2 regions of the Pseudomonas sp. DR48 genome follow, and region 1 is predicted to be linked to the other one. Evidence: predicted binding sites of a transcription regulator. Region 1 holds the regulator's gene; the other holds the start of a gene.
The links. The regulator FliA, encoded in region 1, starts transcription of late flagellar genes. The targets are predictions, from matches to a motif close to CTAAAGTTTNNNNNNNNNNNGCCGNTAA.
Positions count from the first base shown of each region.

Region 2: the regulator FliA is predicted to act here: its motif matches at 9,670-9,697, upstream of K5K95_RS07940 (methyl-accepting chemotaxis protein).

Region 1 is NZ_CP081946.1:3,731,135-3,745,690, forward strand. Features, by position in the region: gene fliR (flagellar biosynthetic protein FliR) at 1-361, shown strand, start outside; gene flhB (flagellar biosynthesis protein FlhB) at 365-1,504, shown strand; gene flhA (flagellar biosynthesis protein FlhA) at 1,752-3,881, shown strand; gene flhF (flagellar biosynthesis protein FlhF) at 3,893-5,227, shown strand; gene fleN (flagellar synthesis regulator FleN) at 5,344-6,174, shown strand; gene fliA (RNA polymerase sigma factor FliA) at 6,171-6,911, shown strand; gene K5K95_RS16865 (chemotaxis response regulator CheY) at 7,078-7,449, shown strand; gene K5K95_RS16870 (protein phosphatase CheZ) at 7,473-8,261, shown strand; gene K5K95_RS16875 (chemotaxis protein CheA) at 8,317-10,548, shown strand; gene K5K95_RS16880 (chemotaxis response regulator protein-glutamate methylesterase) at 10,598-11,725, shown strand; gene K5K95_RS16885 (flagellar motor protein) at 11,725-12,465, shown strand; gene motD (flagellar motor protein MotD) at 12,481-13,371, shown strand; gene K5K95_RS16895 (ParA family protein) at 13,415-14,203, shown strand; gene K5K95_RS16900 (CheW domain-containing protein) at 14,205-14,556, shown strand, end outside.
Region 2 is NZ_CP081946.1:1,714,908-1,729,492, forward strand. Features, by position in the region: gene K5K95_RS07905 (vWA domain-containing protein) at 1-1,240, shown strand, start outside; gene K5K95_RS07910 (ABC transporter ATP-binding protein) at 1,251-1,952, shown strand; gene K5K95_RS07915 (ABC transporter permease) at 1,936-3,159, shown strand; gene K5K95_RS07920 (SUMF1/EgtB/PvdO family nonheme iron enzyme) at 3,149-4,693, shown strand; gene K5K95_RS07925 (hypothetical protein) at 4,740-5,474, shown strand; gene K5K95_RS07930 (hypothetical protein) at 5,479-5,985, shown strand; gene K5K95_RS07935 (vWA domain-containing protein) at 6,043-7,476, shown strand; gene K5K95_RS07940 (methyl-accepting chemotaxis protein) at 7,591-9,567, opposite strand; gene K5K95_RS07945 (LysR substrate-binding domain-containing protein) at 9,748-10,668, opposite strand; gene K5K95_RS07950 (NorM family multidrug efflux MATE transporter) at 10,847-12,241, shown strand; gene K5K95_RS07955 (putative bifunctional diguanylate cyclase/phosphodiesterase) at 12,353-14,026, opposite strand; gene rep (DNA helicase Rep) at 14,289-14,585, shown strand, end outside.

The DNA of each region.
Region 1 (14,556 bases):
GGGGATGAATGGTCACCTGGTGGTCTTCGAAGTGCTCACCGAAAGCTTTACCACGCTGCCGGTCGGTAGCGGGTTCATGGTCAATCATTACTGGGAAATGGCCGGAAAGCTCGGTTGGGTGCTGGGTGCCGCGTTGGTGCTGGTGCTGCCGGCTATCACCGCGTTGCTGGTGGTCAACATCGCGTTTGGCGTGATGACCCGGGCGGCACCGCAGCTGAACATTTTCTCCATCGGTTTTCCGCTGACCCTGGTGCTCGGGATGTTCATTCTCTGGGTCAGCCTGGGGGACATTCTCAACCAGTACCAACCCATGGCCGTCGAGGCCTTGCAGTTGTTGCGCGAACTGGCGAAGGCGCGCTGAGTCATGGCTGAGAGCGAAAGCGGTCAAGACAAAACAGAAGACCCCACGGACAAGCGCAAGAAAGACTCCCGCGACAAAGGCGAGGTGGCGCGATCCAAGGAACTCAACACCCTGGCGATCATGCTCGTCGGCGCCAGTGCGCTGCTGATATTCGGCGGTGCCCTGGCGCAAGACATGATGGAGCTGATGCGCATCAACTTCTCGCTGCCCCGGGAAGTGATCATGGACCAGAAATCCATGGCCAATTACTTGCTGCATTCGGGGCAAATCGGCTTGTGGGCGATTCAGCCGATCATGATCTCGTTGGTGTTGGCGGCGATCATCGGCCCGATCTCCCTGGGGGGCTGGCTGTTTGCGTTCGGCTCCATGGCGCCGAAGTTCAGTCGGATGAACCCGCTCAGTGGCCTCAAGCGGATGTTTTCTACCAAGGCGCTGGTGGAGCTGATCAAGGCGTTTGCCAAATTCATCATCGTCCTGTTCGTGGCGCTCGCAGTGTTGTCGTCGGACATCGCCGACTTGCAGCGCATCGCCCATGAACCGTTGGAAATGGCGATCATTCACAGCCTGCAAGTGGTCGGCTGGAGCACCTTGTGGATGTCCTGCGGGCTGATCATCATCGCCGCCGTCGATGTGCCGGTGCAGCTGTGGGAAAGCCACAAGAAACTGCTGATGACCAAGCAGGAAGTGCGCGACGAACACAAGGATCAGGAAGGGCGTCCGGAGGTCAAGCAGCGGATTCGTCAACTGCAGCGCGAGATGTCCCAGCGCCGGATGATGGCGGCGATCCCGGAGGCCGACGTGGTCATCACCAACCCGACCCACTACGCCGTCGCCCTCAAGTACGACCCGGAGAAGGGCGGGGCGCCGATGCTGCTGGCCAAGGGTAGCGACTTCCTGGCGTTGAAGATTCGTGAAATCGCCGTGGCCAACAATGTGCTGCTGCTCGAGTCGCCGGCCCTGGCGCGTTCGATCTATTACTCCACCGAACTGGAGCAGGAAATTCCCGGCGGCCTGTATCTGGCAGTTGCCCAGGTGCTGGCCTATGTCTACCAGATTCGCCAGCACCGCGCGGGCAAGGGCAAGCGCCCGGACCCGCTCAAGGACGACTTGCCGATTCCGCCGGATCTGCGTCGCGACTCCTGAAAATTCGCTGGCAGTGCCGGCCCCATCGCGGGCAAGCCCGCTCCCACATTTGATCGCATTTCCTCAGGAAGAACTCGGTTACCTGTGGGAGCGGGCTTGCCCGCGATGAGGTCAGTCCAGTCACCGCAACTCCCCTTGGTAATCCCTCTATTTCAAGTACCTGCAAAAGTTGGAAGGCTTCTTGCAATAGCCGCCCTGCGCCTGCTTTGGGCGTCAAAAGTTTGCTTTAAAGGAACGGGGAAAACCGGTGGATCGCTCTCAGTTATTCAACACAGCCCGCACAAGCGTTGCCGATTTAAGTCGGGGCAACCTGGGTGTGCCGTTGTTGCTGCTGGTCATGCTGGCGATGATGATGTTGCCAGTGCCGCCGTTCCTGCTGGACGTGTTCTTCACGTTCAACATTGCGCTGTCGATCGTGGTGCTGCTGGTCTGCGTGTACGCCTTGCGGCCGCTGGATTTCGCCGTTTTCCCGACCATCTTGCTGGTGGCGACACTGATGCGCCTGGCGCTGAACGTGGCCTCCACGCGGGTGGTGATGCTCCACGGTCAGGAAGGGCATGCCGCCGCGGGTAAGGTGATTCAGGCCTTCGGTGAGGTGGTGATCGGCGGTAACTACGTGGTCGGTATTGTGGTCTTCGCGATCTTGATGATCATCAACTTCGTCGTGGTAACCAAGGGCGCCGGGCGTATTTCCGAGGTGAGCGCACGTTTCACCCTCGATGCGATGCCCGGTAAACAGATGGCCATCGACGCCGACCTCAACGCCGGCCTGATCGATCAGAACCAGGCCAAGCTGCGCCGCATGGAAGTTGCCCAGGAAGCCGAGTTCTACGGTTCCATGGACGGTGCCAGCAAATTTGTACGCGGTGACGCCATCGCCGGCCTGCTGATTCTGTTCATCAACCTGATCGGCGGCATGGCGGTCGGGATCTTCCAGCACGGCATGAGCTTCGGCGACGCCGGCAAGGTTTACGCGCTGTTGACCATTGGTGACGGTTTGGTGGCGCAATTGCCATCACTGTTGTTATCCACAGCGGCTGCGATCATGGTGACCCGTGCTTCCGGTTCGGAAGACATGGGCAAGCAGATCGGTCGCCAGATGTTCGCCTCGCCAAAAGCGTTGGCCGTCGCGGCGGGTTTGATGGCGGTGATGGGGCTGGTGCCCGGCATGCCGCACTTCTCCTTTCTCAGCATGGCGGCCCTGGCGGCCGGCGGTGCGTACCTGTTCTGGAAGAAACAGAACGTGGTCAAGGTTCAGGCCTTGCAAGAGGTCAAGCGCCAGCAGGAACTGCTGCCATCGCCTGCCCGCGCCATGGAAACCAAGGAACTTGGCTGGGATGACGTAACGCCGATCGACATGATCGGGCTGGAAGTCGGCTATCGCCTGATCCCTCTGGTGGATCGCAATCAGGGTGGTCAGTTGCTGGCGCGGATCAAGGGCGTGCGCAAGAAGCTCTCCCAGGACCTGGGCTTCCTGATGCCGACTGTGCACATCCGTGACAACCTCGACCTCGCGCCGAGTGCCTATCGCCTCACGTTGATGGGGGTGATCCTGGCGGAAGCGGAGATTTACCCGGATCGCGAACTGGCAATCAACCCGGGGCAGGTCTATGGCTCGCTCAATGGCATAACCGCCAAAGATCCGGCTTTTGGTCTGGAAGCGGTCTGGATCGAAATCAGCCAGCGAGCCCAGGCTCAATCGCTCGGTTACACCGTGGTCGATGCCAGCACGGTCGTGGCGACCCACTTGAACCAGATTCTGTACAAGCACTCCAGCGAACTGATCGGTCACGAAGAAGTCCAGCAACTCATGCAATTGCTGGCCAAAAGCTCGCCCAAGCTGGCCGAAGAGCTGGTGCCGGGTGTGGTCTCGCTGTCGCAACTGCTCAAGGTGTTGCAGGCGTTGTTGGCTGAACAGGTGCCGGTGCGCGACATTCGCAGCATCGCCGAGGCCATCGCCAACAATGCCGCCAAGAGTCAAGATACCGCCGCGCTGGTCGCCGCGGTGCGCGTCGGCGTATCCCGTGCAATCGTCCAAAGCATTGTGGGGACTGACTCCGAGCTGCCAGTTATCACTCTGGAGCCAAGGTTGGAACAGATATTGCTCAATAGTCTTCAGAAGGCAGGACAAGGCTCGGAAGAGGGCGTTCTGTTGGAGCCAAGCATGGCTGAGAAGCTGCAACGCTCGTTGATCGAAGCGGCGCAGCGTCAAGAAATGCAAGGTCAGCCGGTGATTCTGCTGGTGGCCGGTCCGGTTCGCGCGATGCTCTCGCGATTCGGCCGACTGGCAGTCCCGGGTTTGCATGTGTTGGCTTACCAGGAAATTCCTGACAACAAGCAAGTGACCATCGTTGCGACAGTAGGGCCCAACGGCTGAGGTAGTGGTTTATGCAAGTTAAGCGTTTTTTCGCCGCCGATATGCGTCAGGCCATGAAACTGGTTCGTGATGAGCTGGGCGCTGATGCCGCGATTATCGGCAATCGCCGGATCGCTGGCGGTGTCGAACTGACGGCTGCCCTCGATTACAAATTGTCGGCGCTGGCCCCGCGCGTTCCGAACATGGAACTCGAGGATGAGCTGCGCAAGACCCAGTCGCGGATCGTTACCGCCCAGGCTGAATTGAGCCTGCGTGGCGAAGGCGAGACCGACGGCGACAAAACCACCAATCGGCAGTTGTTCGCCGGCCTGCCATTGACCGCCGCCGAACCGCTGATAGAGCCAACTTACACCCAGCCCCGTCGTGCTGCACCGGCCCCGGCGCCAGCGGCAGGCGGCGTCGATCCACGGGCGTTCGACTCGATGCGTTTCGAGCTCAACAGCCTGCGCGAACTGATGGAAGTACAACTTGGTTCCCTGGCCTGGAATCAGCTGCAAGGCAGCCGTCCGGCCCAGGCCAACCTCTGGCGTCGCCTGCAACGCATCGGTTTGTCCGGCCCGTTGTCGCGCGATCTGCTGGCGATGATTACCGATATTGAAGAGCCTCGTCAGGCCTGGCGCATGCTGCTGGCGCACCTGGCGCGGATGATCGCCACACCGGAAGTCGAGCCACTGGAAGAGGGCGGCGTGATTGCCATGGTCGGCCCTGCCGGCATGGGCAAGACCACCACCCTGGCCAAGCTCGCGGCGCGTTACGTGCTCAAGTACGGCGCGCAAAACATCGCGCTGGTGAGCATGGACAGCTACCGTATCGGTGCTCAGGAACAACTCAAGACGCTGGGCCGGATCCTCAATGTGTCGGTGACTCACATTGATCCGGGCCAGTCGCTGGTCCAGGCACTGGAACCATTGCTGCGCAAACGCGTGGTGCTGATCGATACCGCGGGCCTGCAGGCCAGCGATCCGGCACTGCGCATGCAGCTCGAAAGCCTGGCCGGCCGTGGCATCAAATCAAAAAATTACCTGGTGCTGGCAACCACCAGCCAGAAACAGGTTCTAACGGCCGCTTATCACAGTTACAAACGCTGCGGGCTCGCTGGCTGCATCCTGACTAAACTGGATGAAACGGCAAGTCTGGGAGAGGTGTTAAGCCTGGCAATCAGTCATGAATTGCCGGTGGCCTACCTGACGGATGGCCCGCGGATTCCGGATGATTTGCATCTGCCGCGTCGTCATCAGTTGGTCAGTCGCGCCGTTAGCGTGCAAATGCAGGAAGAACCCAGCGAAGAAGCCATGGCTGACATGTTCGCTGATATTTACCACAGTCCGACCAAGCAGGTTGGCTGAGGTAGTAATGAACAGTTTTCGTACCTACATCGATGGTCTGCCATGCATTGTTCCGTTTGTGAACGCGCAGCCAGTAATGTGGCCTCCGTCTATGCAAGACAAGGTAAAGAAATAACATGGGCAGCATGCATCCCGTACAGGTGATCGCGGTGACCGGCGGCAAGGGTGGCGTCGGCAAGACTAACGTGTCAGTGAATTTGTCACTGGCCCTGGCTGAGCTCGGCCGTCGCGTCATGCTGTTGGACGCCGACCTGGGGTTGGCGAACGTCGACGTCCTGCTGGGACTGACACCCAAACGTACCCTGGCCGACGTGATCGAAGGCCGCTGTGAGCTGCGCGACGTTCTGTTGCAGGGCCCCGGCGGCATCCGCATCGTCCCGGCCGCGTCCGGCACCCAGAGCATGGTTCATTTGAGCCCGGCTCAACACGCCGGCCTGATCCAGGCCTTCAGCGACATCGGCGACAACCTCGATGTCCTGGTGATCGATACAGCTGCAGGTATTGGTGACTCGGTAGTCAGTTTTGTTCGCGCCGCGCAAGAAGTCTTGCTGGTGGTGTGCGACGAGCCGACTTCGATCACAGACGCCTACGCACTGATCAAATTACTGAACCGCGATTACGGCATGAACCGCTTCCGCGTGCTGGCCAACATGGCGCAGAGCCCGCAGGAAGGTCGCAACCTGTTTGCCAAGTTGACCAAGGTCACGGATCGCTTCCTTGACGTCGCCCTACAATACGTCGGCGCCGTGCCTTACGACGAAAGCGTACGCAAGGCTGTGCAGAAGCAGCGCGCCGTCTACGAAGCCTTCCCGCGCTCCAAGTGCGCCCTGGCGTTCAAGGCGATTGCGCAGAAGGTCGATACCTGGCCGTTGCCTGCCAACCCGCGTGGGCACCTGGAGTTTTTCGTTGAGCGTCTCGTGCAACAGACCGCAGGACCCGTCCTATGACAGCCAGTGGCTACAACCTCTACAAGAAGTCGGCACGTGACGCGCAGTACGAGCTGATCGAGCGTTACGCGCCACTGGTCAAACGCATTGCTTACCACCTGCTGGCACGTCTGCCAGCCAGTGTTCAGGTTGAAGATCTGATCCAGGCCGGCATGATCGGCCTGCTTGAAGTGTCGACCAAATATGACGCCAGCAAGGGCGCGAGTTTCGAGACGTACGCGGGCATTCGAATCCGCGGCGCGATGCTCGATGAAGTTCGCAAGGGGGACTGGGCACCACGTTCGGTCCACCGCAATACCCGCATGGTCAGCGACGCAATTCGCTCGATTGAAGCTAAAACCGGTCGTGACGCTAAAGATCACGAAGTTGCGGCCGAACTCCAATTGAGTCTCGACGATTATTACGGGATTTTGAACGACACCCTGGGCAGCCGGTTATTCAGTTTCGACGATCTGTTGCAGGACGGCGAACACGAAGGGCTGCACGAGGATGGCGCGAGTGCACATCTGGAACCGTCACGCGATCTGGAAGATGAACGCTTCCAGGCGGCGCTGGCGGACGCGATTGCCAATTTGCCGGAGCGTGAGCGACTGGTGTTGGCGCTGTACTACGACGAAGAGCTGAACCTCAAGGAAATCGGTGAGGTCCTTGGGGTCAGCGAATCCCGGGTCAGCCAGTTACACAGCCAGTGCGCGGCCCGCTTGCGGGGGCGTTTGGGGGAGTGGCGAGCGCGCTGAAGGCAGTGTGGGGACACTGCGAGCGGGACCGGTGCGGGATTAGCTGCACCGGTCGCGATTTGTTGTGCTCCAGACAGTCATCGAGTGCATTGCCGGATTGATTGAAATGGCGTGTCCAGGTGCTGGGCGCGTTTAAGACTGCTTGGAGGTCGAATTGGACAAGAACATGAAAATCCTCATCGTTGATGACTTCTCAACGATGCGGCGGATCATAAAAAACCTGTTGCGTGATCTTGGGTTCACCAACACGGTCGAGGCTGACGATGGCACTACTGCCATTCCGGTTCTCAACAGCGGCAGCATCGACTTTCTGGTAACGGACTGGAACATGCCTGGCATGACCGGCATCGATCTGCTGCGCCACGTGCGCGCCGATGAAAAGCTCAAGCACCTGCCAGTGCTGATGGTCACCGCTGAAGCCAAGCGCGAGCAGATCATCGAAGCGGCCCAGGCCGGTGTTAACGGCTATGTGGTCAAACCCTTCACGGCCCAGGCGTTGAAAGAAAAAATCGAAAAGATTTTCGAACGCATCGGTTGAGACACTGCGTCACCGGGGGAGCTATGGACACTAACGAATCTTCACAGGGCGATTTTGAATCGACCCTGAAAAAACACGCGGTCGAATTGGTCAACAGCCTTGAAAAGGGCAAGTTCGGCGACGCTGTGCAACTGATCCATGAGCTCAATCAGACCCGTGACCGCGGCCTGTATCAGGAGGTGGGCAAGCTCACTCGCGAGCTGCATAGCGCGATCGTCAATTTCCAGATTGACCCGAACATGCCGCAAGCCGAGGAAGTTTCCCAGATCACCGATGCCACCGAGCGTCTGGGGTACGTGGTCAAACTGACCGAGGCCGCCGCCAACCGCACCATGGATCTGGTGGAGAACGCCACACCGCTGGTCAACGGCCTGAGCCAGGAAGCCCAGGCATTGAGCACGGATTGGGGGCGGTTCATGCGCCGCGAAGTCGGGGCTGAAGAGTTCCGTGAACTGGCGCGCCGGGTCGACGGTTTCCTGACACGCAGCAGCGAAGACAATCGCACGGTGTCGAGCAACCTCAACGACATCCTGCTGGCTCAGGATTACCAGGACCTCACCGGTCAGGTGATCAAGCGCGTGACCCAATTGGTCACCGAAGTTGAAAGCAATCTGCTCAAGCTCGTGCTCATGGCCAGCCAGGTAGACCGTTTTGCGGGTATCGAACATGACCGTGAAGCGATGCTGGCTGAAAAAGATCCACAAAAACATCTCTCTCAGGGTGAAGGTCCGCAGATTCATGCCGATAAAAGAGAAGACGTTGTGTCCGGTCAGGACGATGTGGACGATTTGTTATCCAGCCTAGGATTTTAGAGTTTCAACATTCTAGGTTTTTTAGGTTTTTAGACCTTTAGGAGCACCCCCCTTAATGAGCTTCGGCGCCGATGAAGAGATCCTTCAGGATTTCCTGGTTGAGGCCGGCGAGATTCTAGAGCAACTGTCCGAACAGCTGGTCGAGCTTGAAAGCCGACCTGATGATGCGGACCTGCTCAATGCAATTTTTCGCGGTTTTCACACTGTAAAAGGGGGCGCCGGCTTCCTCCAGCTCAACGAGCTGGTGGAGTGCTGTCACATCGCCGAGAACGTGTTCGACATCCTGCGCAAGGGTGAGCGTCGCGTCGACTCTGAACTCATGGACGTTGTTCTCGAAGCGCTGGATGCAGTGAACAGCATGTTCACCGAAGTCCGCGAACGCAGCCCGATCACGGCTGCGACGCCGCAATTGCTTGCGGCACTGGCCCGTCTGGCCGAGCCGCAGATGGCCGACGAAGCTGCTCCGGTGGCCGAAGTGTTCCAGGCGCCGGTCGCTGAAGAGTCGGGAGACATCACCGATAACGAATTCGAACTACTGCTGGACTCGCTGAACGCCGTCAAGGCTCAGGCTGAGGCACCGGCGGCTGCGCCCGTGCAATCGGCACAAGCGGCGGCCAGCGACGAAATCACCGACGCCGAGTTCGAGTCGTTGCTCGATCAACTGCACGGCAAAGGCCAGTTCGCCGTCGATGCGGTGGCAGCGCCTGCACCTGCGGCACCGGCTGCCCCGAAAGCGGCAGGCGACAGCTCCGACATCACCGACGACGAATTCGAGGCATTGCTCGATCAGTTGCACGGCAAGGGCAACTTCGCCGTTGACGCGCTGGAATCGGCCATAGCCGCTGTACCAGCCCCGGCTGCGCCGACCGCTAAAGCGGCTGGCGGTGATCTGATCTCCGATCACGAATTCGAATCGCTGCTCGACGAATTGCATGGCAAAGGCAAGTTCACCGAAGTGGGCACCGGCACCGTGGTGACGGCTCCTGCCGCCAAGGCGCCTGCTGCTGCGGCGAAACCAGAACCTAAAGTTGAAGCGCCGAAACCGGCTGCCGCTGCTGCACCGGCACCGGCTCGCGCCGCGCCGTCCGCGCCGCCACCGGAAAAACCGGCCAGTGAAGCCGAGACCACCGTGCGGGTCGATACCGCGCGTCTCGACGAAATCATGAACATGGTCGGCGAACTGGTATTGGTGCGTAACCGCTTGGTCCGTCTGGGCCTCAACAGCGGCGACGAAGCCATGTCCAAGGCCGTGTCGAACCTCGACGTGGTCACGGCCGACCTGCAGACCGCGGTGATGAAGACCCGGATGCAACCGATCAAGAAGGTCTTCGGACGCTTCCCGCGTCTGGTTCGCGACCTGGCTCGCCAGCTCAAGAAAGAGATCATCCTGGAGCTGGTCGGCGAAGAAACCGACCTCGACAAGAACCTCGTCGAGGCCCTGGCCGACCCGCTGGTCCACTTGGTGCGCAACGCGGTCGACCACGGCATCGAGTCGCCTGAAGAACGCGAAGCCTCGGGCAAGTCCCGCGGCGGCAAAGTGATCCTTGCGGCCGAACAGGAAGGCGACCACATCCTGCTGTCGATCTCCGATGACGGCAAAGGCATGGACCCCAACGTCCTGCGTTCCATCGCGGTAAAACGCGGTGTGATGGACAAGGACGCGGCCGATCGCTTGAGCGACACCGAGTGCTACAACCTGATTTTCGCACCGGGGTTCTCGACCAAGACCGAGATCTCCGACGTGTCGGGTCGTGGCGTGGGCATGGACGTGGTGAAAACCAAGATTTCCCAGCTCAACGGTTCGATCAACATCTACTCGACCAAGGGCCAGGGCTCGAAGATCGTCATCAAGGTCCCGTTGACCCTGGCGATCATGCCGACGCTGATGGTCATGCTCGGCAACCAGGCGTTCGCGTTCCCGCTGGTGAACGTCAACGAGATCTTCCACCTCGACCTCTCGACCACCAACGTGGTGGACGGCCAGGAAGTGGTGATCGTGCGGGACAAGGCGCTGCCGTTGTTCTACCTCAAACGCTGGCTGGTCAGCTCCGCCGCTCACGAAGAGCAGCGCGAAGGCCATGTGGTGATCCTTTCGGTGGGCACTCAGCGGATCGGCTTCGTCGTCGATCAACTGGTGGGCCAGGAAGAAGTGGTCATCAAGCCATTGGGCAAAATGCTCCAGGGAACCCCGGGCATGTCGGGCGCCACCATCACGGGTGACGGTCGCATCGCGCTGATTCTCGATGTCCCGAGCATGCTCAAGCGTTACGCCACGCGGCGTATTTGATTCTGGTGGAGCGGGGCGACCAAGCCTCGCTCCATCTAACGGAGTGTTTATGGCAGTCAAAGTCCTGGTGGTGGACGATTCGGGGTTTTTCCGCCGCCGCGTCTCGGAAATTCTTTCAGCGGATCCGAATATCCAGGTCGTCGGTACGGCGACCAACGGAAAAGAGGCGATCGATCAAGCGCTGGCCCTCAAGCCAGACGTGATCACCATGGACTACGAGATGCCGATGATGGACGGCATCACAGCGGTGCGGCACATCATGCAGCGCTGCCCGACCCCGGTGTTGATGTTCTCCTCGCTGACCCACGAAGGCGCTCGCGTTACCCTCGATGCGCTGGACGCCGGTGCAGTGGATTTCCTGCCGAAGAATTTCGAAGACATCTCCCGTAACCCGGAGAAGGTCAAGCAACTGCTGTGCGAGAAGATTCTCAGCATTTCGCGCAGTAATCGTCGTGCCAACACCTACAGCGCGCCAGCTCCTGCGCCTTCCAGTGCCAGCACTTACGGCAGCAGCGTGCCTGCGCGTCCGGCAGCGACACCGATTCCGGCGCGTAGCTACGCCCCGACATCGGCCCCGACATCGACGGGCCCGTCCTCGCCAGCGCCGAAACGCAAAGCCTACAAACTGGTGGCCATCGGCACGTCCACGGGCGGTCCGGTTGCCCTGCAGCGGGTGTTGACCCAGCTTCCAGCCAATTTCCCGGCTCCGATCGTGCTGATCCAGCACATGCCAGCCGCCTTCACCAAGGCGTTCGCCGAGCGTCTGGACAAGCTGTGCCGCATCAGCGTCAAGGAAGCCGAGGATGGCGACATCCTGCGTCCGGGACTGGCGCTGCTGGCTCCGGGTGGCAAGCAAATGATGATCGATGGCCGTGGCGCGGTGAAAATCCTGCCGGGCGACGAGCGTCTCAATTACAAGCCGTGCGTGGACATCACCTTCGGTTCGGCAGCCAAGTCCTACGGCGACAAAGTTCTGGCGGTCGTACTGACCGGCATGGGCGCCGATGGTCGTGAAGGGGCGCGTCTGCTCAAGCAGGGTGGCAGTGCGATCTGGGCTCAGGATGAAGCGAGCTGCGTGATCTATGGCATGCCGATGGCCATCGTCAAAGCTGATCTCGCTGACGCGATCTACAGCCTGGACGATATTGGCAAGCACCTGGCCGAGGCGTGCATCTGATGGATGTTTTAAGCCTTATCGGGATCATCATGGCGTTCGTCGCCATCGTTGGTGGCAACTACCTGGAAGGTGGTCACCTCGGTGCCCTGGCCAACGGCCCGGCTGCGCTGATCGTCATCGGTGGGACCATTGGCGCTGCCTTGCTGCAATCGCCGATGAGCGCCTTCAAGCGCGCCATGCAAATCCTTGGCTGGATTCTGTTTCCGCCTCGCGTCGATCTGGCCGGTGGCGTTGATCGCGTGGTGAACTGGAGCCTGACGGCTCGCAAGGAAGGTTTGCTCGGTCTGGAAGGGGTGGCCGATGCCGAACCCGACAGCTACTCGCGCAAAGGCCTGCAACTGCTGGTGGACGGCGCCGAACCGGAAGCGATTCGCAGCATTCTGGAAGTGGATTTCTACACCCAGGAAAGCCGCGACATCGAGGCCGCCAAAGTCTTTGAAAGCATGGGCGGCTACGCGCCGACCATCGGTATCATCGGTGCGGTGATGGGCCTGATTCATGTGATGGGCAACCTGGGCGATCCTTCGCAACTGGGCAGCGGCATTGCCGTGGCCTTCGTCGCGACCATCTACGGCGTTGCCAGTGCCAACCTGGTGTTGCTGCCGATTGCCGCCAAGCTCAAGTCTGTCGCGTTGCGCCAGTCGCGTTATCGCGAAATGTTGCTGGAAGGGATCCTGTCGATCGCCGAAGGTGAAAACCCTCGCTCTATTGAGTTGAAGCTTCAGGGCTTCATGGATTGATGGGGGATATGGATCATGGCTCGTCGCAGGCAACCTGAAGAACATGTAAACCATGAGCGCTGGCTGGTTTCCTACGCCGACTTCATCACGTTGCTGTTCGCATTCTTCGTGGTGATGTATTCGATTTCGTCGATCAACGAAGGCAAGTACAAAGTCATTTCCCAAGCGCTGATCGGGGTCTTTACCGATACCGACCGCGCCCTCAAGCCGATTCCGATCGGTGAAGAGCGACCGCAGACGGTGACCCCGGCCAAACCGCTGGTCAAAGACGCCGAGCAGGTTGACGCAGGTATTGCCGGAGCCAGCGATCCGCTGAAAAGCATCGCCGATGACATCAGCGCGGCGTTCGGCGACTTGATCAAGTCCAACCAGATGACCGTGCGCGGCAACGAGTTGTGGGTCGAGATCGAACTCAACTCCAGCCTGTTGTTCGGCAGCGGCGACGCCATGCCCAGCGACATGGCGTTCAACATCATCGACAAGGTCGCGCATATTCTGAAGCCGTTCGACAACCCGATTCACGTCGAAGGCTTTACCGACGATCAGCCGATCCGTACCGCGCAATACCCGACCAACTGGGAGCTGTCTTCGGCCCGTTCGGCGAGCATCGTGCGCATGCTCGCGATGCAGGGCGTCAACCCGGGTCGCCTGGCGTCGGTGGGCTACGGCGAATTCCAGCCAGTGGCCAATAACGCCACCGCCGAGGGCCGGGCACGCAACCGTCGCGTTGTGCTGGTGGTGTCGCGCAATCTCGATGTACGCCGCAGCCTCACCGGCACCGGAACCGCTAATGCAAAACCGGACGCCGCGTTGAAGCGTGCTGGCACACAAACTGCACCGACCCCGGTCAAGTCGCCGGGACGAGAGAGCGCCGTCAATTCTCCGTCACCTGCATTAACACGTTGAGCTATTTCTCGGTCGACCTTGTCGACCGGGAGGAACAATCCGAATGAGAGTCTGGGCCGTTGCCAATCAAAAGGGTGGTGTTGGTAAAACCACTTCCTCTATCGCTTTAGCCGGTTTATTGGCGGAGGCGGGCAAGCGTGTGGTCGTGGTCGATCTCGATCCGCACGGCTCGATGACCAGCTACTTCGGCTACGACCCCGACACTCTGGAACACAGCAGCTACGACCTGTTCCTGCACAAGGGCAGCGTGCCGCAAGGTTTGCCCGGTCAATTGCTGCTGCCGACCAGTCATGAACATATTTCGCTGTTGCCATCGAGCACCGCGCTGGCCACGCTTGAACGTCAGTCGCCGGGCCAGAGCGGTTTGGGCCTGGTGATCGCCAAGAGCCTTGCGCAGTTGTGGCAAGACTTCGATTACGCCGTGATCGACAGCCCGCCATTGCTCGGTGTGCTGATGGTCAATGCCTTGGCGGCGAGCCAGCAATTGGTGATTCCGGTACAGACCGAGCACTTGGCCGTCAAAGGCCTGGAACGCATGGTCAACACCCTGGCGATGATCAACCGTTCACGCAAAGTGGCGTTGCCGTTCACCATCATTCCGACCCTGTTCGACCGCCGCACCCAGGCTTCCCTCGGGACGCTTCGCGTGCTGCGCGACAAATACCCGGAAGAAATCTGGCAAGGCTACATCCCGGTCGATACCCGCCTGCGTGACGCAAGCCGGGCGGGGCTGACGCCTTCGCAATTCGATGGCAAGAGCCGTGGCGTTCTCGCGTATCGCGCATTGCTCAAGCATTTGCTCGCCGCTCAACTTGTCCCGCAGGTGGCGTGAGATGAATCGGCCGGTGAAAATCACGTCGCGTCCGCAACTCGCGCTCCAGTCTTACCTGGACAGCTTGTTGATGGAGGCGACCGAAGAATTGCCGCTGGAAGTCGAAGCGGTTGCTCAAGTCATCGAAGTCGTTGAAACGGTCGAAGTTGAAGCGGCGCTGGACGAGTTCCAGGCGGCGGTGCTCGAAGAGCAGGCTCGCGATGCGCACCAACCTGCTGTCGTCGCGGCCTCGGTTGCGCCTGTCGTTGAGCCAGCGCCGGTCGCGGTGATCGAAGCGCCGGCGCCGATTCTTTCACCGGTCTCGACGCTCGCGCCGCTGCTGCAAACCCTGGTGCCGCCGGTGGTCGAAGTCC
Region 2 (14,585 bases), 2.0 Mb from region 1:
GTACATCGACCGCACCCGCGAGGCGATCCGCAAGGTTTATCAGCAGATCGAAGCGCAGAACCTCGGCAAGCAGGTCAAGTTCGGCATGGTCGCTTTCCGCTCCAACACCCAAGCGGTGCCGGGGCTCGAATACACCACCAAGATGTACGCCGACCCTACCAAGGTGAAAGACAGCGCCGACTTCCTCGCCAAGGTCGCCGACCTCAAGCAGGCCAAAGTCTCCAGCAGCAGCTTCGATGAAGACGCCTTTGCCGGTGTCATGGAGAGCATCGACAAGGTCGACTGGAGCCAGTTCGGCGCACGCTACGTGGTGCTGATCACCGACGCAGGCGCCATCGAAGGCGACGACAAATTGTCGAAGACCGGTTTGAGCGCCTCGCAGGTTCGCCTCGAAGCGGCCAATCCGGGCGTGGCGATCTACACGCTGCACCTGAAAACCCCAGCCGGGGTCAAGGATCACGCCAAGGCCGAGGCGCAGTACCGGAACCTGTCGACCTACCCAGGCACCAACACCTCGCTGTATTACCCGGTGAACGCCGGTGACGTTCAGGAGTTCGGGCACAAGGTCGACGCCTTGGCCACCGCGATCACCTCCCAGGTGAAAGCCGCCTACATGGGTGAAGACGCCATCGGCAGCGCCGCGAACGCCAAGCAGGACCCGGCCGAGAAGAAAATGCTTGAGGACGCGGCCCTGATCGGCCACGCCATGCAACTGGCCTATCTAGGTGAGAAGACCAACAGCAAGGCGCCGCCAGTGTTCAAGGCGTGGATCACCGACCGTGACCTGATCAAGCAGAACATCCCCACCACCGACGTGCGGGTGCTGCTGACCAAGTCCCAGCTCAGCGACCTGAGCGACGTGATGAAGAAAATTCTCGACGCTGCCAACGAAGGCCTGATTTCGCCGACGGAAATGTTCGATCGCCTGCGTTCGGTAGCCGCGACCATGGGCGCCGACCCCAATCAGCTCAAGCAGAACAGCAACGCCAAACTGGCGGACATGGGAGTGCTCGGTGAGTACCTGGAGGACCTGCCCTATCAGAGCGAAGTGCTGAACCTGGACGAAGAAACCTGGAAGAGCTGGGACGGTCTGGCGCAAGAGAAATTCATCCGAACGCTGAACACCAAACTTCGGCATTACCAGCGTTACAACGCTGACGTCGACCGTTGGGTGGCTTTAGCCAAGGACAGCGATGCGCGGGATAACGTGTACCCCGTGCCACTGGAAATGATGCCTTAACGAGACGCTGATGCTCGATATCAAGAACCTGCTGGTGCGCCGTGGTGAAGGCGCGCTGGCCCATCACGTGCGCCTGCCCCACTTGCAGATCGGTGCCGGGGAAATCCTCGCCATTACCGGCGAGAGCGGCAGCGGCAAAAGCACGTTGCTCGAAGCCATCGGCCTATTGCTGGCGCCGATGGAGCTCGAGCGGTTTCGGTTGGGCGCGGCGCAGGGTCAGGATATCGCCCAACTGCTTGCCAACGACGACCAGCCAGCCCTGGCGACCGTGCGCTCGCGACACTTGGGGTTCATTTTGCAGAGTGGCGGCTTGCTGCCGTTCCTGAGCGTGCGGGACAACATCAGCCTGCCGCGCCGGTTGCTCGGGATGCCGGCAAAGAGCGAGCACATCGACCATGCGGTTGACGTGTTGCGCCTGCAAGGATTGCTGGATAAACAACCCCAGGCCTTGTCGATCGGCGAGCGTCAGCGCGTTGCCTGCGTGCGGGCAATTGCCCATGAACCGTTGTTGCTGTTGGCCGACGAACCCACCGCTGCGCTCGACCCCCACAGCGCCCGGCGCTTGTTCGAGTTGTTGCTGAGCCTGGTGTCGAGCATGGGTTTGAGCGCGCTCGTTGTGTCCCATGACTGGGCCTTGCTGAAGGATTTCGGCTTGCCGCGACTCGGTGCGATCAGCCGTGAGGGAGAGACATCGTTTGAACCGATGGACTGAACGACTGCGCCTGCTGGTCTCACTGGCCCTGCAAGACCTCTGGCACGACCGCAAGGTCTCGCTGTGCATCGCCGCGTCGCTGGTGGCTGTGATTGCGCCGTTGTTGCTGCTGTTCGGGCTCAAGCACGGGGTGGTCAGCCAGTTGCAGGACGAACTGCTGCGCGACCCGCGCAACCTTGAAGTGAAGATGCTCAGCAACGGCAACTACGACACGGCCTGGATCGAGCGTTTGCGCCTGCGCCCCGAAACCGGTTTTGCCCTCGGCCAGACGCGCTCGCTCAATACCCAGGCTGACCTGCTGATCGGCATGCAACGGTTTGTAGAAGGCGCCGAGATCATCGCCACCGAACCGGGCGATCCACAGCTGAACCTGTCGTCGCTCATCCCTGTCGGTAATCAAGTGATCCTCAGCGCCAGCGCCGCGCAACGTTTACAAGCCAAGGCCGGCGACAGTGTGCAACTGCGTGCGTTGCGTCGTCTGGAAGGTGTCAATGAACGAGGAGAGATGACCCTGACGGTACTGGCGGTGCTCGACGGCGCCCGCTTCGGCCGCGCGGCCGGGTTTGTCGCCCCGCCGCTGCTGCTGGATCTGGAGCGCTTTCGCGACGGTTATCAGGTCAGCGCATTCGGCATCGAAACCGGCAAGCCTCTGGGCGATCTGCAACCGCTGTATGCCCGTGCTCGCGTCTATGCCCGTGACATCGATCAAGTCGCACCGCTGGAGCATTGGCTCAACGAACAACACATCGAAACGTCGAGCCGGTTGGCCGACATCGACAACGTCAAAGCCATCAACCATGTGCTGGGGCTGATCTTCGGTGTGATCGCCATGGCGGCGCTGATTGGCTGCGTGGCGTCAATGGTCGGCGCGTTTCTGGCCAACATCGACCGCAAACGCAAAAGTCTCGCGGTCCTGCGTCTGTTAGGTTTCAAGCGTCGTGCTGTTGGCGGTTTCGTGGTCCTGCAAGCGCTGGCACTGAGCCTGGCCGGCTACGTTGGCGGACTGGGGTTTTATGCCGTCGGCAGTCATCTGTTCGACTATTTGCTCGGCAGCAGTCAGGCCACCGGCACCTTCGTTTGCCACATCACTGTCTGGCATGGCCTTGCCGCCCTGCTCCTGACTTTTTTGGTCGCTGCATTGGTGGCCGTGATCGGCGCCCTACGAGCCATCAACATCCAACCTGCGGAGAGTCTGCGTGAGCTATAAACGTTTTGGCTTGCTGTTACCCCTGAGCCTCGGCTATTTGCTCGACGCCTCGGCGGCGGGCTGGGAAGAGAAGCTTTACAACCCGATGCCGGACGCTGCCGATGTGGTGCTGCCGATGCCCTGCGAAGGCTCGATGGTGTTTCGCAAGGTGTTCATCCCGGTGGCCGGGCCGCTCGACGACTACCCGATCAACATTGGTCAGGACGGCGCGGAATACGGCTACGTCGAACAGACTCGACCGACGTTCATCGCCGGTAGCTTTACGGGCGGCAAGAACGACAAATCCCGCTATTACCTGATGGCCAAGTACGAGATGAGTCAGCTGCAATACGCCGCGCTGACCGAAGCCACCTGCCCCACCGCCGCCACCAAACTGCGCGTGCCCCAGACGGCCGTGAGCTGGGTGCAAGCCATCGAAGCCGCCGACAAATACAACCTGTGGCTGCGCAAAAACGCTGCCGACAAGTTGCCCAAGGAAGACGGCGCGCAGGGCTTCTTGCGCTTGCCGACTGAAGTGGAGTGGGAGTTCGCCGCGCGCGGTGGGCTGGAAGTCGGTGCTGCAGAGTTTCGCGACACGCACTACCCAATGCCTGAGGGCATCAATGCCTATGAGTGGTTCGCCGGGGCGCAATCGTCCAACGGCAAAGTGCAGTTGTCCGGTCTGCAAAAGCCCAATCCGTTGGGTCTGCATGACATGCTCGGCAACGTCGACGAAATGATGTTCGAGCCGTTTCGCCTGAACAAACTTGATCGCCAGCACGGTCAGGCCGGCGGCTATGTGGTGCGCGGTGGCAACTACTTGACCGCCCAGGCCGACCTGCGCACCGCGCTGCGCAAGGAAGAGCCGTATTACAACGCCGAAGGCCAGGTGAAAAACAAAACCACCGGCCTGCGCCTGGTGCTGGTCTCGCCGACCCTGACTTCTCGCGAGCGTGTCGCCAGCATCGAAAGCAGCTGGAAAAAACTCGGCACCGGCAGCAAGGAAACCGAATCGGCCGACAAAGGCACGGTGCAATCCCTGAACTCGCTGGCCTCGGGCGTGGAAGACAAGGCGCTCAAGGAAAAACTCCAGGCCCTGGAAAACCAACTGCGCGCCAGCAACCAGCAGCAGGAAGAAACCCGCGACCAGGCGATCCGCGCCAGCCTCAACCTCGGTGCGTTCCTGTGCACCAAGATGCTCGACGACGGCCAGTACTTGGACTTCCTGCAAAAAAACTACAAGCTCAATTGCGAAGCGGCGGAAAGGGACGCCAGTTGCGACATGCGCAAAGGCAAGCTCGACGAACAGAAGGATCGCCTGCACAAACTCAGCCGTTACTATGCGAGCAGCCTGGTGGAATCAGCGACCTTATACGGCCAGCCGCTGCTTGAAGCGCAGGTCCCGGTGATGGAAGAAATCATCACCCGCAACAAACAGCTGCAAGAACTCAAACCCTATTTGCGCACCCACTGGGCCAATCAGAAGACCTTTCTGCAAAAGCAGAAAATCGACACGGACGCCTGGCTGACCAGTTGCAAAACCGTCACTCAATAACTCACCTCAACAAAAACAGTTAACACCGTCATCAAGGAGTCTCACCATGTCGCGCAGCCTTTGGACTCGCTTCAAGCTACAGATCGCTTTCGTTGTCGCCGGCAGCTTGCTGCTGACTGGTTGCGCCAACACCGGTAGCTCCATGCTCGGCGACAGCGACGGAACCGACCCCCGCCTGACCCAGGGCCAGGACGCTCAGTTCTTCAGCAAGTCCGGCTACCAGGCCTGCGCCGTCGGTGCCGGTGTCGGCATCCTCGCTTGCGCACTGTCCAACAGCAACAACAAGGGTGTGTGCGCCATCGCCGCCGGTATTACCGCGTGTGGCGTGGCCATGGGCGCGAACTACTATCTGGATCAGCGTCGCAGCGAATACGCCGACACCTCAACCCGCTTGGCAAAAATGAACAGCGACGTCGAACAAGACACCCAGAACGTGATCGCCCGTACCGCGACTGCTCAGCAAGTGATCAATGATGATCAGGCGAAAATTGCCCAGATCAAAAAGGACATCGCCAACAAGAAAGTCAACAAGAGCCAGGCCCAGGCGCAAATCGCCGAGATCGATTCCAACATCGCGCGCCTGCGCAAAGACCTCGGCAACATGCGCGTCAAAGTCACCGAGTACACCAAGGTGGCAGACGCCGAGCGTGCACAAGGCGCCACCGGCGCCGAGATCAAGCAGGTGGACATGAACATTAAGAAAATGAACCAGAAAGTCGCCACCCTGCAAAAGGAAGTCGACGGTCTGTACTCCCAGCGCTCCGCGATCACCTTGGGCTAAGCACATGACGTTACGACCACTGGCGGTCCTTACCGCCGTCCTGGCTTTGAGCGGTTGCGCGACCAAGCCCGGCGAATGCGATGCGACCAATCGCGACAGCAGCATGCTGACCAAAATGAACTGCGACTACTCCGGTGGCTACAGCGATCAGGTCAAGCAGAAAGAACAGGCCCTGTCAGCCTCTCGCCAGGAAAACGCCATGTTCCGCCAGGTCTACGAGAACATTCAGGCCCAGCAACTAAGCACCAAGACCGACCTGGCCAGCCAGCAGAAATCCCAGGCGGCGCTGAACCAGTCGCTGAGTCAGTTGCTGTCCTCCCTGAAAGCCCGGCATGCCAATGAAAGCCAGGTGCAGAAGCAGATCGCCGGGCTTGAGCAGCAGCTCAAGGCCTCGCAGGCGGCGCCCGTGACCAAGGCCTCGCCCGCGACGCTGGCCGCCAAGCAGGAGCAGCTGAAGGTCTTGCAGAAAAAGGTCAACCAACTGCAATTCAGCCTCGGTTACGAAGAGTAACTTTTCACCCCGCCGGCCTCCCGAGGGAGGCCGGTACCTTTTTCAGGAATCGTCGTCATGCAGCGGGTCATCAGGGATGCGCAAGCCACACCGGAGGGGATGAGTGCGCTGCAAGCCAAAGTCGCCCTCATCCAGAAACACTTTCCGCCGACCGTCGCCAGCCTCTTCGCCATTCCGCGAATGGGCAGCGGTGACGTGCTGGAATGGTGGACCGAACTGGGTGGTCAACCCACGCCCTATGCCGACCTCAACGAGGACGCGCAACGACGTTTGCTGGAAACCTATGAAGTGCGTCAAACGTCCCTAGGACAGCTGGCGGACGAACTGCAAAGACGCGGTCAATCGACGGAAGCGCAAGACCTGCGCAGCCTGCTCGGCACGCCCGAACTGGACAAGCTTTACAGTCTTAATGGCGAGCCGCTGGTGGTGCGCTGGAACCAGCGTCCGCCCAAACCGATCGTGCCGCCGGTGGTTCCTGTCGTGCCGGTCGTACCGCCGTCGCGCCGTGGCTGGTGGATTGCGGCGGCCCTGCTGGCGCTGCTGTTGTTGCTTCTGGCGCTATGGCTCTGGTGGTTCCTGCACCGTGAACCGGTTGTCGTGGTTCCACCGGTAGCGCCGGTGGTGACGCCTGTGGAGAAACCGGTAGAGAAACCGGCTGAACCGGTTCCCGAGCCTGTCGTGGAACCGGAACCTGCTCCGGAACCAGAACCGGTGCCCGAACCAAAACCAGTGCCGCCGCCCAAGCCGGTCCTACCACCAAAACCGGTCGCGCCGCCGCCACCGCCACCACCACCTCCACCTCCAGCCCCGACGCTGGATAACTACGCATGCCGCAAAAAAGCGCCTGATGCCGTGCCCCCGCAATTTGTCGTGGTACTGGACACCTCGGGTTCGATGGATTTGAACATCAAGTCGGTGAAAGCCGACGAGGACTGGTTCTTCGGCAACGAGCTGAACAAGTACCTGGACCCGAACCGCACCATGCAGATCTTCGCCAAGCCCAGCCGCATGGACGTCGCCAAGGAATCGCTGGCGGGCATGATCAATGGGCTGGACCCGAAGATCGACACGCGCCTGATCACCTTCGCCGGTTGCGAAAGAACACCGGACCAGGGCGTGTTCAAGCTTGGCGACCGCCCGCGGCTGATCAACGGGATTCGCGGCCTGGTTCCCAACGATGGCACACCACTGGCTGACAGCCTGGCCTACGCCGCCAGCAAGGTCGACGGGCGCAATAACGATGCAGTGATCGTGATGTTCGTCGACGGCGAGGACGGTTGCAATAAAGACGCCTGCGCGGTATCCCGTCGCATCGCCAGGGAACAGCCACGCCTGCGGGTCAACGTGGTGAAAATCGGCACCGGTGGCCCGTCACGTTGCATCGCTGAAAATACCGGTGGCCGGGTTTACAGCAGCACCAATGCGGCTGAGCTGGGTAGCCAGTTGAAACAGGCGACGAAGGAAGTGTCGAGTAATGCCAAGTGTGATTGATCGCTCGACTTGAAGATTGAGGTGAGGCCAATCGCGAGCAGGCTCGCTCCCACAGGATATGTGTTGTTCACAAATCCAGTGTGGAGCCTGCTCGCGATAGCGGCTTCGGCCGCCTCAACGAAACCGGTCAACCTCTTGGCGCAAGTCCGCCGCCAGCTTCTCCAGCTCTTTGGCGGTAACGGCCAGGTTCGACACCACTTCACGCTGCTCGCTGTTGGCCAGCGCAATGCTTTGCAGGTTGCTGCTGAGCAAGGTCGCGGTGCTGCTCTGTTCCTGAGTCGCCGTGGTGATCGCCGCGAATTGCTCGCCGGCCGAGCGGCTTTGTTCGTCGATGCGCGCCAGGGCCGAGGCCACGTTGGCGTTACGCGACAGGCCTTCCTGCATTAACAGATTGCCTTGCTCCATGGTGCTGATCGCGTTACCGGTTTCCTGCTGGATGCTATGAATCATCACGGAAATTTCATCGGTGGCCTGGCGGGTGCGCGACGCCAGGTTGCGCACCTCATCGGCCACCACCGCAAAGCCGCGACCTTGCTCGCCGGCACGCGCCGCTTCGATGGCCGCGTTCAGCGCCAGCAGGTTGGTTTGTTCGGCGATCGAGGTAATCACGCCGACGATGCCGCCGATTTCCTGGGAGCGCTGGCCCAGGGTGTTGATCACGGTGGCGGTGCTGTTCAGGGCGCCAGCGATTTGCTCCAGAGACGAGGACGCTTCGTCCATCGAGGTGCGACCGATCTGGGTTTGTTGGGCGTTTTCCTGGGCCAGGCGCTGGGTGCTGCCCATGTTGTCGGCGATGTTCAGCGAGGTTGCACTGAACTCTTCCACGGCACCGGCCATGCTGGTGATTTCGCCAGACTGCTGCTCCATCCCTTCATAGGCACCGCCGGACAGGCCGGACAACGCCTGAGCGCGGCTGTTGACCTCGCCGGAGGCCTTGCGGATGTGCTCGACCATCGTCGACAGCGCTTGGCTCATCTGGTTGAAGGCGCGGGCCAGCTGACCAATCTCGTCATTGCTCGACACGTTCAGGCGAACGCTCAGATCACCGGCGCCCAGCGCTTCGGCCTGGCGCACCAGATCGCCCAGTGGTGCGAGTTTGCTGCGCAGCAACCAGACCGCCGAACCCACGGCAATCAACGTCGCCAGCAGACTGCCGATCGCCAGTTGAATGCCGACGCTCCAGGTCACGGCGCTGATTTCGGTTTTTGGCATGCTCGCCACCACCGACCAAGGGCCGCCGTCGAACGGCACGGCCACGCTGTAGAAGTCTTCGGACTTGTCGCTCCAGAAATCGCCCTTGCCCGGGTTTTTCGCCAGGCCGGTGATGGCCGGGACTGCTTTATCGAGCGCCTGCACGCCCGCAATCGGCACCAGCCACTTGTTCTGCTCATCCAGTAGCGCCAAGGAACCGGTCTGGCCGATGCGGAAGCGTTTGAGGTTTTCGAACTGCGCGTTCTGTGCATCGGTGTAATCGAACCCTACGAACAACACGGCAATCACCTTGCCGCTGCTGTCGCGTACAGGGGTGTACTGAGTCATGTAGGAGCGATCGAAGAGCAAGGCGCGACCGACGTAGCTCTGCCCCGCCATCAACCGCGCATAGGCCGGGTTGGCGTGATCCAGCAAGGTGCCGATGGCCCGGTTGCCATCCTGCTTGGTCAGGGAGGTACTGACCCGGACAAAGTCTTCGCCACTGCGCACGAACACTGTCGCGACGCCCGCCGTCATTTGCTTGAACTCGTCGACTTCCTTGAAGTTGTTGTTCAACACTTCGCTGCCCAGGTGCAAGCCCGGTGCCTGCGTACCCGCGACGGCCAACGGCTCATCCGGGTGCACGCTCAGACCCGCACTGAAGCGTTTCTCGAACAGGCCGGCCAGGCGCTGGGTACTTTCACGCAACGTGCCGTGAAAGGTGCTCAATTGGTCGGCCAGCAACCGGGCTTCGCTGGCCAGGTGCTCCTCGCGGGTGGCGAGGTTGGCGCTGTCCAGCGAGCGCAGGGCGAATACGGTACTGCCAGTGATGACAATCGCCAGAATCACGGCAAGCGCAAGACCAAGTTGTGAGGCGATCCGGGCACGGGGTTGAGACATGACAGCTCCTGGCCGAGCGACCAGATAATCCTGATCACGATGCACACTCGGCAATATTCAAAGGGAATTGCGACGAACCTGCACGAAGGTTCCATCTGCAGATATTCGGCGGCAAACCTTAATACTTGAGTAAAAAACGAGGATATGGCTCAAGGCCTCTACCACTGGGGCTCTATCGATTCAGCTCAGGTGATCGACATCCGGTAAATCCATGGCCCGGACCTCCCCGAGCAGGAAATCGCTGAGGCGGCGCAAACGTTCACCTCCCGGACGGGTTTTCGGCCAGACCAGGTAATAATTCTCACCGCTGGCCACGGCGGTCGGCCACGGCAAACTCAGACGACCCTGCGCGACATCTTCCGCCACCATCAGCAAGTCGCCCATGGATACGCCATAACCCCGGGCTGCGGCGATCATGCCCAGCTCCAGTGTGTCGAAGACCTGCCCGCCCTTGAGCGACACCTGATCATCCACGCCCATGCGCACCAGCCATGTGCGCCAGTCGCGGCGGTCCGGCGTCGGGTGCAGCAGTTCGGTGGTGGCCAGACGCGCAACGTCCCACGGCTGATCCTTCAACAGATTCGGCGCGCCCACGGGAATCAACTCCTCGGGAAACAACAGCGTCGCCTCCCAGTCCGGCGGGAAATGCCCGTTGCTGAGGATCACGGCGCAGTCGAACGGTTCTTGATTGAAGTCCACCGAGTCGATGTCCATCCAGGCGCTGGTCAGTTGCACCTCGTTGCCCGGCTGCAAGTGCCGAAAACGGCTGAGCCGCGCCAGCAGCCAGCGCATGGTCAGCGTCGAGGGGGCTTTCATGCGCAGGATGTCGTCTTCGGCGCGCAAGGTATTGCAGGCACGTTCCAGGGCGGTAAAACCTTCACGAATGCCAGGAAGAATCAGCCGCGCCGACTCGGTTAATTGCAGGTTGCGTCCGCTGCGGTGAAACAGACGACAGGCGAAATGCTCTTCGAGCGTACGAATATGCCGACTGACCGCACTTTGGGTGATCGACAGTTCTTCCGCCGCACGGGTAAACGAGCTATGCCGTGCCGCCGCTTCAAATGCGCGCAAGGCATACAAGGGTGGAAGACGACGGGACATCGGCAAAGCTCCTGAGGCGCAGTTGCACAACGTTAGCAGAAACTTGCCAGCATGAGTTTGACTCATGCCACCCATCCTTTTTATCCCTTTGTGCAATCCCCGTGAAGCGCCGAGAATCAGCGTTCTCCTGATTTCCTTGGGGTTTCCTTTTTCTCCTCGATAGTCGAGCGTGATGATCATGCAGCATCCAGCACGTACCGAACTCTGGGCCATCCTGCGGCTGGCGGGGCCGCTGATTGCCTCGCAGTTGGCGCACATGCTGATGGTCCTCACCGACACCTTGATGATGGCGCGCCTGAGTCCCGAAGCGCTGGCCGGCGGCGGCCTGGGTGCGGCGACGTATTCGTTTGTGTCGATCTTCTGCATCGGCGTGATCGCCGCCGTCGGCACCCTGGTGGCGATCCGTCAGGGCGCCGGCGATATCGTCGGTGCTGCGCGACTGACCCAGGCCGGGTTGTGGCTGGCGTGGCTGATGGCGCTGGTGGCCGGGTTGCTGCTGTGGAACCTCAAACCAGTGCTGCTGCTATTCGGCCAGACCGAAACCAACGTCCACGCTGCCGGCCAGTTCCTGCTGATCCTGCCTTTCGCCCTGCCCGGCTACCTGAGCTTCATGGCCCTGCGCGGATTCACCAGCGCCATCGGCCGGGCGACGCCGGTGATGGTCATCAGCCTGGGCGGCACCGTGGCCAACTTCCTGCTCAACTATGCGTTGATCACCGGGATGTTCGGCCTGCCAAAACTGGGCCTGATGGGCATCGGTCTGGTCACGGCCATCGTCGCCAACCTGATGGCCGTGGCGCTGGCGCTGCACATCCGTCGGCATCCAGCCTACGACGCTTATCCGCTGCGCCAGGGCCTGTCGCGGCCTAACCGTCAGTACTTGAAAGAGCTGTGGCGCCTCGGCCTGCCCATCGGTGGCACCTACGCGGTCGAAGTCGGGTTGTTTGCGTTCGCGGCGCTGTGCATGGGCACCATGGGCAGCACGCAACTGGCCGCGCACCAGATCGCCCTGCAGATTGTTTCCGTGGCGTTCATGGTACCGGCGGGGATTTCCTACGCGATCACCATGCGCATCGGCCAGCATTACGGCGCCGGGCAGTTGCTGGATGCGCGGCTGGCGGGTCGGGTCGGGATTGCGTTCGGGGCTGCATCGATGCTCGGGTTCGCGATGGTGTTCTGGTTCTTCCCCAATCAGTTGATCGGCTTGTTCCTGGACCACAACGACCCGGCATTTCGCGACGTCATCAACCTCGCTGTGAGCCTGCTGGCGGTCGCCGCATGGTTCGAGCTGTTCGACGGTACGCAAACGATCGCCATGGGCTGCATTCGCGGGCTCAAGGACGCCAAGACCACCTTCCTGGTCGGGCTCGGTTGCTATTGGCTGATCGGGGCACCGGCCGCATGGTGGATGGCGTTCAACTTGAACGGGGGGCCAACGGGCGTCTGGTGGGGGTTGGCGCTGGGCCTGGCGTGTGCGGCGGTAAGTCTGACGCTGGCGTTCGAGTGGAAGATGAAGCGGATGATTCGGCGCGAGCCTGTGTCGCAGCGTTTCGAGATCCCCCAGACCGAATGAAGATCCCCTGTGGGAGCGGGCTTGCTCGCGAAAGCGGTGCGCCAGTCAATGGGGATGTTAACTGACACACCGCTTTCGCGAGCAAGCCCGCTCCCACTTTTTTGACCGTGTTTAAACCATCACTTCCATCATCGGCTGCTGGTCGCTGTCAAATGTCAAATACTCAACCAGTTCCGTCAGCGGCAGCGGCTTGCTGATCAGGTAACCCTGCACCTGATCGCAACCAAACCCTCGCAGCAAATTCAGTTGTTCTGTGGTTTCCACACCTTCAGCGACCACTTCAAGATTGAGGTTGTGCGCCAGGTTGATCATCGCGTGCACCAGTTTGCGATTCTCTTCGCGCTCTTCCATGCCGCCGACAAAGCTCTTGTCGACCTTGAGCAAGGCAATCGGCAGGCTGTTGAGGTGCACGAAGGACGAGAACCCGGTGCCAAAGTCATCCAGAGAAAAGCGCACGCCCAGCCGCCCGAGGGCATCCATGGTCTGCTTCACCAGGTCGCTGCGGCGCATCACCGCGGTTTCGGTCAGTTCGAACTCCAGCCATTGCGCCTCGACGCCGCGCTCGGCAATCAGCCGGCTCAGGGTCGACAACAATTGGCTGTCCTGGAACTGACGGAACGACAGGTTGATCGCCATGTGCAACGCCGGCAAACCGCGCTCGCGCAGCGCCTGCATGTCGCGCAGGGCGCGGGAAATCACCCAGTAACCGAGCGGCACGATCAAACCGCTTTGCTCGGCCAGCGGCACGAATTCGCTGGGGGCCAACAAACCACGCTCGGCATGGCGCCAGCGCACCAGGGCTTCGAGGCCGACGATTTTGCCGTCCTCAAGGTTCAGGCGTGGCTGGTAATGCAACTCCAGTTCGTCACGACGCAAGGCCCGGCGCAGCTCGCTTTCGAGATCGGCCATGCTGCGGGCATTACGGTTGATGCGTTCATTGAAGATATGAAAGGTGCAGCCCTGAGTGCTTTTGGCTTGCTGCATGGCGATGTGCGCGTGCCACATCAGAGGGTCGGCGCCAGCCTGGGCCCGGGCATGGGCGATGCCCAGGCTGGAACCGATCAACAGGCTTTCGCCATCGACCCAATAAGGTTCGGCCAGGGCTTCGGTGATGCGTTCGGCCATCCATTCGGCGCGTTGCGGCGCACGACGGGTGTCGATCAGCAGAGCGAATTCGTCGCTGCCCAGTCGTGCCAGTTGATCGCTGGCCTCAAGCTGACTTTTCAGCCGCGCGACCACTTGCAGGATCAACCGGTCGCCGGCCTGATGGCCGAGGGCATCGTTGGCGTGACGGAAGTTGTCGAGATCCAGGTGCCCGAGGGCCAGGCCGCGGCCGTCGTTTTCCGCCAGACGCGCTGCCAGCAAGGTCTGGAAACCCTGACGGTTGGCGATGCCGGTGAGCGGGTCTTGCTCGGCCAGACGCTGCAAGGTGTTTTCCAGCACACCGCGCTCACGCACGTGGCGCAGGCAACGGCGCAGCATGCCGGGATCGAGATGATCGCGCACCAACCAGTCGCTCACGCCATCGGGCGGCGACGTCGGTTCGTGCTCGAGCAGCAACACCGTCGGCAGGTTGCAACGGCCGGGCGCAGGCTGAAGAGCAGGAACCGTCAACAACACCGCACCGCGGTTGTCATCGAACAGACTGCTGACCGAGTCCCAACTCGGAGCGCTGATGAGCACGGCCGAGCTCCCCATCGGAGCCAGACACTCGCGCAACAACGCTGCCCACGCTGGCTCTTCGGCCAGTAGCAGCAAACGCAAGGGTTCGACAGGCGTAGACAAGCTAGCTCCCTAGACTCTGCAAAGATGTAGGCGGCAGGCATTATGCCGCGCCGCCAACCAATGACCAACTGACATCAGTTTTCAAGCGAGGCTTTGTGTCTGGAATACGAACATTAGCCGCATATTCACCGCGCATCCTGCTTGAAAGTATCAAAACCGGCAAATAGAGATAGCGCAGTACGTCACAAGTCGGAGAGAGCAGCACAATTCGCTGAGCCTGTTAAAATGCCGGCCCATTTCACAAATGACTCCCTGACTACGCATGTCCCGACTCAATCCCCGGCAGCAAGAAGCCGTGAGCTACGTCGGCGGCCCTCTTTTGGTGCTCGCCGGTGCTGGCTCCGGCAAGACCAGCGTGATCACTCGCAAAATTGCGCACTTGATCCAGAACTGCGGCATTCGCGCCCAGTACATCGTCGCCATGACCTTCACCAACAAGGCCGCGCGCGAGATGAAGGAACGGGTCGGCACCCTGCTCAAGGGCGGCGAAGGCCGTGGCCTGACCGTGTGCACTTTCCACAACCTGGGCCTGAACATCATCCGCAAGGAACACGTGCGG